3 regions of the Streptomyces sp. PL-29 genome follow, and region 2 is predicted to be linked to each of the others. Evidence: predicted binding sites of a transcription regulator. Region 2 holds the regulator's gene; each other region holds the start of a gene.
The links. Region 2 encodes HrcA, which represses chaperone genes, less so after heat shock. Its sites were predicted from a motif close to TTNGCACTCNGNNNNNCNGAGTGCNAA; they were not measured.
Positions count from the first base shown of each region.

Region 1: groES (co-chaperone GroES) is a predicted target of HrcA. The motif match lies at 1,342-1,368, and genes of this name have one in related genera.
Region 3: groL (chaperonin GroEL) is a predicted target of HrcA. The motif match lies at 1,852-1,878, and genes of this name have one in related genera.

Region 1 covers NZ_CP136996.1:4,214,349-4,217,619, reverse strand. Annotated here, with positions in the region: gene groL (chaperonin GroEL) at 1-778, opposite strand, end outside; gene groES (co-chaperone GroES) at 890-1,198, opposite strand; gene R4Z63_RS19465 (hypothetical protein) at 1,456-1,905, shown strand; gene R4Z63_RS19460 (response regulator transcription factor) at 2,090-2,770, shown strand; gene R4Z63_RS19455 (sensor histidine kinase) at 2,760-3,271, shown strand, end outside.
Region 2 covers NZ_CP136996.1:2,259,564-2,262,834, reverse strand. Annotated here, with positions in the region: gene R4Z63_RS10390 (MBL fold metallo-hydrolase) at 1-607, opposite strand, end outside; gene hrcA (heat-inducible transcriptional repressor HrcA) at 761-1,777, shown strand; gene dnaJ (molecular chaperone DnaJ) at 1,778-2,914, shown strand; gene R4Z63_RS10375 (nitronate monooxygenase) at 3,072-3,271, shown strand, end outside.
Region 3 covers NZ_CP136996.1:3,066,634-3,069,904, forward strand. Annotated here, with positions in the region: gene groL (chaperonin GroEL) at 101-1,720, opposite strand; gene R4Z63_RS13930 (cold-shock protein) at 2,157-2,363, opposite strand; gene R4Z63_RS13935 (MoaD/ThiS family protein) at 2,749-3,027, opposite strand; gene thrC (threonine synthase) at 3,065-3,271, opposite strand, start outside.

The DNA.
Region 1 (3,271 bases), 2.0 Mb from region 2:
AGAGCGCCTCGCCCTCGACGTCCTCGGCGATGATCAGCAGCGGCTTGGAGCCGCCCGCCTGGATGACCTTCTCCAGCAGCGGCAGGAGGTCCTGGATGGAGGAGATCTTGCCCTGGTTGATCAGGATGTACGGGTCGTCGAGGACGGCCTCCATACGCTCCTGGTCGGAGACCATGTACGGGGAGAGGTAGCCCTTGTCGAAGGCCATGCCCTCGGTGAACTCCAGCTCCAGGCCGAAGGTGTTGGACTCCTCGACGGTGATGACACCGTCCTTGCCGACCTTGTCCATCGCCTCGGCGATGAGCTCGCCGACCTGGGCGTCCTGCGCGGAGAGCGCGGCCACGGCGGCGATGTCGGACTTGTCCTCGATCGGGCGGGCGGTCGCGAGGAGGTCCTCGGAGACGGCCTTGACCGCGGCGTCGATGCCCTTCTTCAGGGCGGCCGGGGAAGCACCCGCGGCGACGTTGCGCAGACCCTCGCGGACCAGCGCCTGGGCCAGCACGGTGGCGGTGGTGGTGCCGTCACCCGCGATGTCGTTGGTCTTGGTCGCCACCTCCTTCACGAGCTGGGCGCCCAGGTTCTCGTACGGGTCGTCCAGCTCGACCTCGCGGGCGATGGTGACACCGTCGTTGGTGATGGTGGGGGCGCCGAACTTCTTGTCGATGACGACGTTGCGGCCCTTGGGGCCGATCGTCACCTTGACCGTGTCGGCAAGCTTGTTGACGCCGCGCTCGAGGGCGCGACGGGCGTCCTCGTCGAACTTCAGGATCTTCGCCATGGGAGCGGTTCAGCCCTCTCGAAAACTCGGGTTTAACGAGCTACGCCCCTCGCCGCCCGGCAATCAGCGGGGTGACCAGGGGCGTAGCTCAAAGCAGTGCTGTGAAGCGAATTACTTCTCGACGATCGCGAGCACGTCGCGAGCCGAGAGGACGAGGTACTCCTCGCCGCTGTACTTCACTTCGGTGCCGCCGTACTTGCTGTACAGCACGATGTCGCCGACGGTGACGTCCAGCGGGAGACGCTGGCCGTCCTCGAAGCGGCCCGGGCCGACCGCGAGGACGACGCCCTCCTGGGGCTTCTCCTTCGCGGTGTCCGGGATGACCAGGCCGGAGGCCGTGGTCTGCTCGGCGTCGAGCGGCTGGACCACGATGCGGTCCTCAAGCGGCTTGATGGCAACCTTGGAGCTGGCGGTCGTCACTGTCCGACCTCCCCCTTCGGAGATCCGGGGTTAACTGTCTGAGGTGGCGACCAGGTCGATCCGTCGTCGCGGGTGCCGGACCTGCCTGTCGCTGTGTTGGCACTCGCCGGGGGCGAGTGCCAGGTGCGAGACTATTCCGGCGATTAGCACTCGGTCAAGCGGAGTGCCAATTCCCGACCTCCCGGCGTTGCGCGGAGGCCGGTTCGATCCCCGAAACCCTCTTCGCGCATGCGTTCGAGATCACTCTTCTCCCGGACATGACCAGGACAAACTCCGGTGTGCGGTGGGTGCACGCCGTCCCGATCGCCATCGGGCTCGCCGTCGGGATCCGGATGTTCCACGCGGCCGTACCGCGGCTCATCATCCAGCTGACGGGAGTGGACGGCAGGTTCAGCGCCGAGCGGTGCGTGTGGGGCGACCCGAATTCCATGGGGGACCGCACGCTGACGTGCGCGGGCTCCTTCAGCGCAGCCGACGGATCGTTCACTCTCCGCGGGATCGGGATCGACGGCGTCTTCGACGAGCGGCCGCAGGCTTCGGTCGCCGCCCGCGTCAGCGGGCCCGATGCCGACGGGGCCGTGCAGATGAGCATCCTCACCTCCCTCGCACCCATGGGCCTGGGCCTGACCGCCCTGGCCTTCCCGGCCTGGGCGTTGACGGCAGCCACCCGCGACGCCCTGTCCCGTGCGCGGCGGTCGCCGGCATGAATCCCCCTCCCCTGCGGGGTCGCTGCGCGGCTCGGCGGCGTCGGAAGACGGCGCCCCGCACACGCCGAGCCGAGGAGACGCCCCGGCGGCGACCCCGCTCCCCGACCGGACCCACACCGCCCCGCCGAGCACCCCGCAGGGGACCGGGTACGACACAAGACGGGCGATATGTGACGCTTGAGCGGTGCGCATCCTCGTGGTCGAAGACGAAGAAGGCCTCGCCGAGTCCCTGCGGCGCGGCCTGTCCGCCGACGGGCACCTGGTCGACGTCGCACACGACGGCCACCGCGGCATGGACCTCGCCCTCGCCGGCGGCCCCTACGACGTCGTCCTGCTCGACCTGATGCTCCCGGGTCCCGGCGGGCACGCGATCTGTACCCGCATGCGCTCCCACGGCGACACCACCCCGGTCCTGATGCTCACCGCCAGGGACGGCGAGTACGACGAGGCCGAGGGCCTGGACGCAGGCGCCGACGACTACCTCACCAAGCCGTTCTCCTTCGTGGTCCTGGCCGCCCGGATCCGGGCGCTGGCCCGCCGCGCCGGAGCCTGTGACCGCGGCACCCTCCAGGCGGGCGACCTCGTCCTGGACCCGCGCGGCCGCCGCTGCCGCCGCGGCGACCGGGACATCGAGCTCACCGCCCGCGAACTCGGCGTGCTCGCCTGCCTGATGGAGCAGCCCGGCCGCGCCGTCGCCAAGCAGGACATCCTGGACGAGGTCTGGGACACCCCGCACGACATCGACCCGAACATCGTCGAGGTCTACGTCTCCTCGCTGCGCAAGAAGATCGACGCCCCCTTCGGACGCCGCTCGATCCTCACCGTTCACGGCACCGGCTACCGCATGGCGCCCGATGGTGGCTGAGCGGCGTCGCGGATCCGGCGAGACCCGGGCCGCCCGCCGCGGGCGGCCCGGCATCCGGGGGCGCACCGCCGCGGCCGCCGCCCTCGCCATGGCCGCCGTACTGGCCGCCGGCGGGCTCTGGATGCACGCCCTGCTGCGGGCCAACCTCCTCGACAACACCACCGGCCGGACCGAGCTCGCCGCCCTCAAAGCCGCCGCCCAGCTCGACGCCCGCACCCCGCCGCCCGGCGGGCGGCTGCCCGCGCCCGAGAACGGCGTGGACCTGGTCCTCGTACGGGACCCCGCCGGCCGGACCGTGGCCGCGACCGGCGGCGACCCGCGGCACACCCCCGACCTGGACGGCGCACCGCGCCCCGGCCCCGGGGAGGACTCCCGCTCGGCCGTACTCCCTCCCGAGCGTCCCGGCGGGCACCGGCGCGCGGTGGTCGCCGTCCCGGCGCCCGGCGGGAACACGGTGTACGCGATGACCGTCCTCGGCGACGTGGACGACGCGACCCGGGC
Region 2 (3,271 bases):
GGAGCCGGTCCAGGGCCGCGGGCCACTGCCGCGGCACGGCGTCCGGGCCGGCCACCGGCTCGCCCGATTCCTCGACCAGGTCCCCGCAGAACACGGTCTCGCGGTCACCCGCGACGAAGACGGCCAGGTCGTGTCCGGTGTGCCCGGGCCCCACGTTGGCCAGCAGCACCTGCACCCCGCCCAGGTCCAGCGTCCACTCGCCCGACACCTGGTGGCCGGGCAGCACCAGGCGGTCCACCGCCTCGCTCGCCTCCGCCTGCGCGAGCCCGTGCCGCACCGCGTCCCGGCGCAGCTCCTCGCGGCCCGTGGCGAGCAGCGCGGCCAGCCCGACCGCGCCGAAGACCTGGGCCCCGGGGAAGGCGGACGCGCCCAGGACGTGATCGAAATGACCGTGCGTGAATGCGATATGGGTCACGCTCCGGCCCGTCAGTCGCTTGGCCTCGGCCCGCACCTCGGTGCCCTCGCGCACGCACGATCCGGGGTCGACGAGGAGGACGGACCCGTCCCCCACCACCAGTCCCACCGTGCAGTCCCACACCGGCAGACGCCGCCGGCCGGTCCTTGCGGTGAGCCGTTCCCAGCCCGCCTCTTCCCAATGCACGTCCATGCCGCGACGCTACCCTGGCGGGCCTCCCTTGCCACGGTCTCACCACCCGGCCGTACACTGAGCGGGGGATCTCTGGCACTCGAACGCACAGAGTGCCAACGAACGGCAGAACACGGCAGAACACGGCAACGGATCAGGCTGGAGGTGTGCGCGATGCTCAGCGAACGCAGACTCGAAGTGCTGCGCGCCATCGTCCAGGACTACGTCGGGACGGAGGAGCCGGTCGGCTCCAAGGCGCTCACCGAGCGGCACCGGCTCGGCGTCTCGCCCGCCACCGTGCGCAACGACATGGCGGTGCTGGAGGAAGAGGGCTACATCGCCCAGCCCCACACCAGCGCCGGCCGGATCCCCACCGACAAGGGCTACCGCCTCTTCGTCGACAAGCTCGCGGGGGTCAAGCCGCTGTCGACGCCCGAGCGTCGCGCCATCCAGAACTTCCTCGACGGGGCCGTCGACCTCGACGACGTCGTCGGCCGTACGGTGCGGCTGCTCGCGCAGCTCACCCGTCAGGTCGCGGTCGTGCAGTACCCCAGCCTGACCCGGTCGACCGTCCGGCACGTGGAGCTGCTCTCGCTCGCCCCCGCGCGGCTGATGCTCGTACTGATCACGGACACCGGGCGCGTCGAGCAGCGGCTCGTCGACTGCCCGAGCCCCTTCGGCGAGGCCTCGCTGGCCGACCTGCGGGCCCGGCTCAACAGCCGGGTCGTCGGCCGGCGCTTCACCGATGTCCCCCCGCTCGTCCAGGACCTCCCCGAGTCCTTCGAGGCCGAGGACCGGGGCACGGTGTCCACCGTGCTCTCGACGCTCCTCGAAACCCTGGTCGAGGAGGCGGAGGAGCGGCTGATGATCGGCGGTACCGCCAATCTCACCCGCTTCGGACACGATTTCCCCCTGACGATCAGGCCGGTGCTGGAGGCGCTGGAGGAGCAGGTCGTGCTCCTCAAGCTCCTCGGCGAGGCCAACGAGTCGGGAATGGCCGTAAGGATCGGGCACGAGAACGCCTACGAGGGGCTCAACTCCACGTCGGTCGTCTCGGTCGGTTACGGTTCGGGCGGCGAAACCGTCGCCAAACTCGGCGTGGTCGGACCGACCCGCATGGACTACCCCGGAACGATGGGAGCGGTACGCGCAGTGGCACGTTACGTCGGACAGATCCTGGCGGAGTCGTAAGTGGCCACGGACTACTACGCCGTTCTCGGCGTGCGCCGCGACGCATCGCAGGACGAGATCAAGAAGGCCTTCCGGCGCCTCGCGCGTGAACTCCACCCGGATGTGAATCCGGACCCGAAGACGCAGGAGCGCTTCAAGGAGATCAACGCGGCCTACGAGGTGCTGTCGGACCCGCAGAAGAAGCAGGTCTACGACCTCGGCGGCGACCCGCTGTCCTCCTCGGGCGGCGGCGGAGCCGGCGGATTCGGGGCGGGCGGCTTCGGCAACTTCTCCGACATCATGGACGCCTTCTTCGGCCAGGCCTCGCAGCGCGGACCGCGCTCGCGGACCCGGCGCGGCCAGGATGCCATGATCCGCCTCGACCTGGAGCTGGACGAGGCGGCCTTCGGGACGACCAAGGACATCCAGGTCGACACGGCCGTCGTCTGCACCACCTGCTCCGGTGAGGGCGCGGCCCCCGGGACCTCGGCGCAGACCTGCGACATGTGCCGTGGACGCGGTGAGGTCTCCCAGGTCACCCGGTCCTTCCTGGGCCAGGTCATGACCTCGCGCCCCTGCCCCCAGTGCCAGGGCTTCGGCACCGTCGTCCCGACCCCGTGCCACGAGTGCGCGGGCGACGGCCGGATCCGCTCCCGCCGCAGCCTCACGGTCAAGATCCCGGCCGGTGTGGAGAACGGCACCCGGATCCAGCTCGCGGGCGAGGGCGAGGTCGGCCCCGGCGGCGGCCCCGCCGGCGACCTGTACGTGGAGATCCACGAACTGGCGCACCCGACCTTCCAGCGGCGCGGGGACGACCTGCACTGCACCGTCACCATCCCGATGACGGCGGCCGCGCTCGGCACCAAATGTCCGCTGGAGACGTTGGACGGCCTGGAGGAGATCGACATCCGGCCCGGCACCGGGTCTGGCCAAGCGATCCCGCTGCACGGGCGCGGCGTCACCCACCTGCGCGGCGGCGGGCGCGGAGACCTGATCGTCCACGTCGAGGTCACCACCCCGACCAAGCTGGACGCCCAGCAGGAGGAACTGCTGCGCCAGCTGGCGAAGCTGCGCGGTGAGGAGCGGCCCATGGGCCAGTTCGCGCCGGGCCAGCAGGGCCTCTTCAGCCGTCTGAAGGATGCTTTCAACGGTCGCTGACCGCACGGCGGACGCCGCTTTCGAGCCCGGTCCGGGGACACCCCGGGCCGGGCTCTTCGCGTGCCCGCGAGGCCGGCCGTCCGCCCGCCGGGAACGGGACTATGCCAGGCGAATGCGGTGATTCGGCGCCCTGGGCGGGACGTGGCACGATGCAGCCATGTCCACCGCCGCGAACGGTCTCTCCCTCCATCCGATCGTGCAGGCTCCCATGGCCGGCGGCGCTTCCTGCCCGCCGCTCGTCGCCGCCGTGTGCGAGGCGGGCGCGCTGGGTTTCCTGGCCGGCGGCTACAAGACCGCCGACGGGATGTACCAGGAGATCAAGCAGGTGCGGGCGCTCACCCGGCACCGCTTCGGCGT
Region 3 (3,271 bases), 810 kb from region 2:
GACACCACGTCCCGACTGTCCCGGCCGGGAACGCCCGAGGGCGGCACCCCCGTCGGGGTGCCGCCCTCGTTCGAGAACAGCCGATCGACCAGCAGGCCGATCAGAAGTCCATGTCACCGCCCGGCATGCCGGCCGGAGCGGCAGCGGCCTTCTCCGGCTTGTCGGCGATGACGGCCTCGGTGGTCAGGAACAGCGCGGCGATCGACGCGGCGTTCTGCAGCGCGGAGCGCGTGACCTTCGCCGGGTCGATGATGCCCTCGGCGATCATGTCGACGTACTCGCCGGACGCGGCGTTCAGGCCGTGACCGATCGGAAGGTTGCGCACCTTCTCGACGACGACGCCACCCTCAAGACCACCGTTGACGGCGATCTGCTTCAGCGGGGCCTCCAGGGCGAGCTTCACGGCGTTGGCGCCGGTCGCCTCGTCACCATCGAGCTCCAGCTTCTCGAAGACCGCGGAGGCCTGCAGCAGGGCCACGCCACCACCGGCGACGATGCCCTCCTCGACGGCCGCCTTCGCGTTGCGAACGGCGTCCTCGATGCGGTGCTTGCGCTCCTTGAGCTCGACCTCGGTCGCGGCACCGGCCTTGATGACGGCCACGCCGCCGGCCAGCTTCGCGAGGCGCTCCTGGAGCTTCTCGCGGTCGTAGTCCGAGTCGGAGTTCTCGATCTCGGCGCGGATCTGGTTCACACGACCGGCGACCTGGTCGCTGTCACCGGCACCGTCGACGATGGTGGTCTCGTCCTTGGTGATGACGACCTTGCGGGCGCGGCCGAGCAGGTCGAGACCGGCGTTCTCCAGCTTGAGGCCGACCTCCTCGGAGATGACCGTGCCGCCCGTGAGGATGGCGATGTCACCGAGCATGGCCTTGCGGCGGTCGCCGAAGCCCGGGGCCTTGACGGCGACGGACTTGAAGGTGCCGCGGATCTTGTTGACGACCAGGGTCGACAGGGCCTCGCCCTCGACGTCCTCGGCGATGATCAGCAGCGGCTTGCCGGACTGCATGACCTTCTCCAGGAGCGGCAGCAGGTCCTTGACCGAGCCGATCTTGGAGTTGACGATCAGGATGTACGGGTCGTCGAGAGCCGACTCCATACGCTCCATGTCGGTGGCGAAGTACGCCGAGATGTAGCCCTTGTCGAAGCGCATGCCCTCGGTGAGCTCCAGCTCCAGACCGAAGGTCTGGGACTCCTCGACGGTGATGACGCCTTCCTTGCCGACCTTGTCCATGGCCTCGGCGATGAGCTCGCCGATCTGGGTGTCGGCGGCGGAGATGGAGGCCGTGGAGGCGATCTGCTCCTTGGTCTCGACATCCTTGGCCTGGGCGAGCAGGGCGGCGGAGACGGCCTCGACGGCCTTCTCGATACCACGCTTGAGGGCCATCGGGTTGGCGCCGGCGGCCACGTTGCGCAGGCCCTCGCGGACGAGCGCCTGGGCCAGGACGGTGGCGGTGGTCGTGCCGTCGCCGGCGACGTCGTCCGTCTTCTTGGCGACTTCCTTGACCAGCTCGGCGCCGATCTTCTCGTACGGGTCCTCGAGCTCGATCTCCTTGGCGATGGAAACACCATCGTTGGTGATCGTGGGGGCGCCCCACTTCTTCTCAAGGACGACGTTGCGACCCTTGGGGCCAAGGGTGACCTTGACGGCGTCGGCGAGCTGGTTCATCCCACGCTCGAGGCCGCGGCGGGCCTCCTCGTCGAACGCAATGATCTTGGCCATCTGAAGTGGTCCTCCCGGACAGCGGTGGATTGCTCCCAGGACCGCGCCCGCGCCCGCGACGGACGGCCTGCATGCCCGGCGGTTCCTTCCCACCGGACCCTGCGGGCCTCACCGACCCGGTCCTCGTTTCAGTAGCACTCTCACTCGTAGAGTGCTAACGCCAATGATTAGCACTCGACCCCCGAGAGTGCAAGCGGCTTCGAAGAAGCCTCGGCGCGGGGTGGCGGTCGGGTGACGGGCGGGCGCAAGCGGCTTCGAAGAAGCCTCGATGCGGGGGTGGCGGTCGAGTGACAGGCGGGCGCAAGCGGCCCCGGGGAGAACACGGGCACACGGGGGACACGCGAGGGGCCCACATCCCGGACACGGGATGTGGGCCCCTCGTAGGTCTTCCGGGTCTTCGACGGAAGACCGAGCGTCGGTGGTCGATGCTCCGGGACTAGCCGAGCGCGAGCTTGACCATGTCCGCCTGCGGACCCTTCTGGCCCTGCGAGATCTCGAACTCGACCCGCTGACCCTCTTCAAGGGTGCGGTACCCGTCCATCTGGATGGCGCTGTAGTGGACGAACACATCCGCACCACCGTCGACCGCGATGAAGCCGTAGCCCTTCTCCGCGTTGAACCACTTGACGGTGCCCTGAGCCATGCCTAACTCCCCTATTACTGGCCCTTGCGCGGGAACGCACTTCGCGTTCCCGGGTCAGAACTTGCGTCGGAACGCGTCGACCGAGGCTGAATGTATCTGCGCGAGTGCTGTCTGCAACAGGTCAATCCGACGAGAAATCTGGACACCGAGAAACATTGAAATAGAGTGAAAATTTGGCATCTTCCAGGGCAACTCGGGCCAGACATATCTCGCCAAAGCCCCATACCGCGCCCGCACATTGACCCGATGTCGACCCTCACGCGACCCGTTCATATGCAGCGGGCAAGTCCAGCGGAGGGGACTTCCCCAACTCTACCGTGCCCAATCAAACAGAATTACCCCCTCCGCTTTTAGCGGAGGGGGTAATTTCGGTTTGTCGGGAGGGTCAGCAGCCGCCCGCGACGGCCGGGATGATCGACACACCGGCGCCGTCCGGCGTCACCGCCGCCAGACCGCCCTCGAAGCGCACGTCGTCGTCGTTGACGTAGACGTTCACGAAGCGTCGGAGCTTGCCCTGGTCGTCCAGGACGCGCGCGGCGATGCCCGGGTGGTTCTTCTCCAGGGACTCGATGACCTCGGCGAGGGTCGCGCCCTCGGCCGGGACCTCGGCCTGACCGCCGGTGTAGGTGCGCAGGATGGTGGGGATGCGGACGTTGACGCTCATGGCGCTACTGCCTTTCCGGTAGTACGAGGGAGGGTGGTCAGGCCAGGCCGGCGGCGCGGAACGCGTCCAGGCTGGGGCGGATGGTGGCGGTCTGCCCGCTGTCCGCGGCCACCGCCTCCAGGGTCTTGAGGCCGTCGCCGGTGTTGAGGACAACGGTGGTCAGCGCCGGGTCCAGCTGCCCGTTCTCGATGAGCTTCTTCGTCACGCCGACGGTCACGCCGCCCGCGGTCTCGGCGAAGATGCC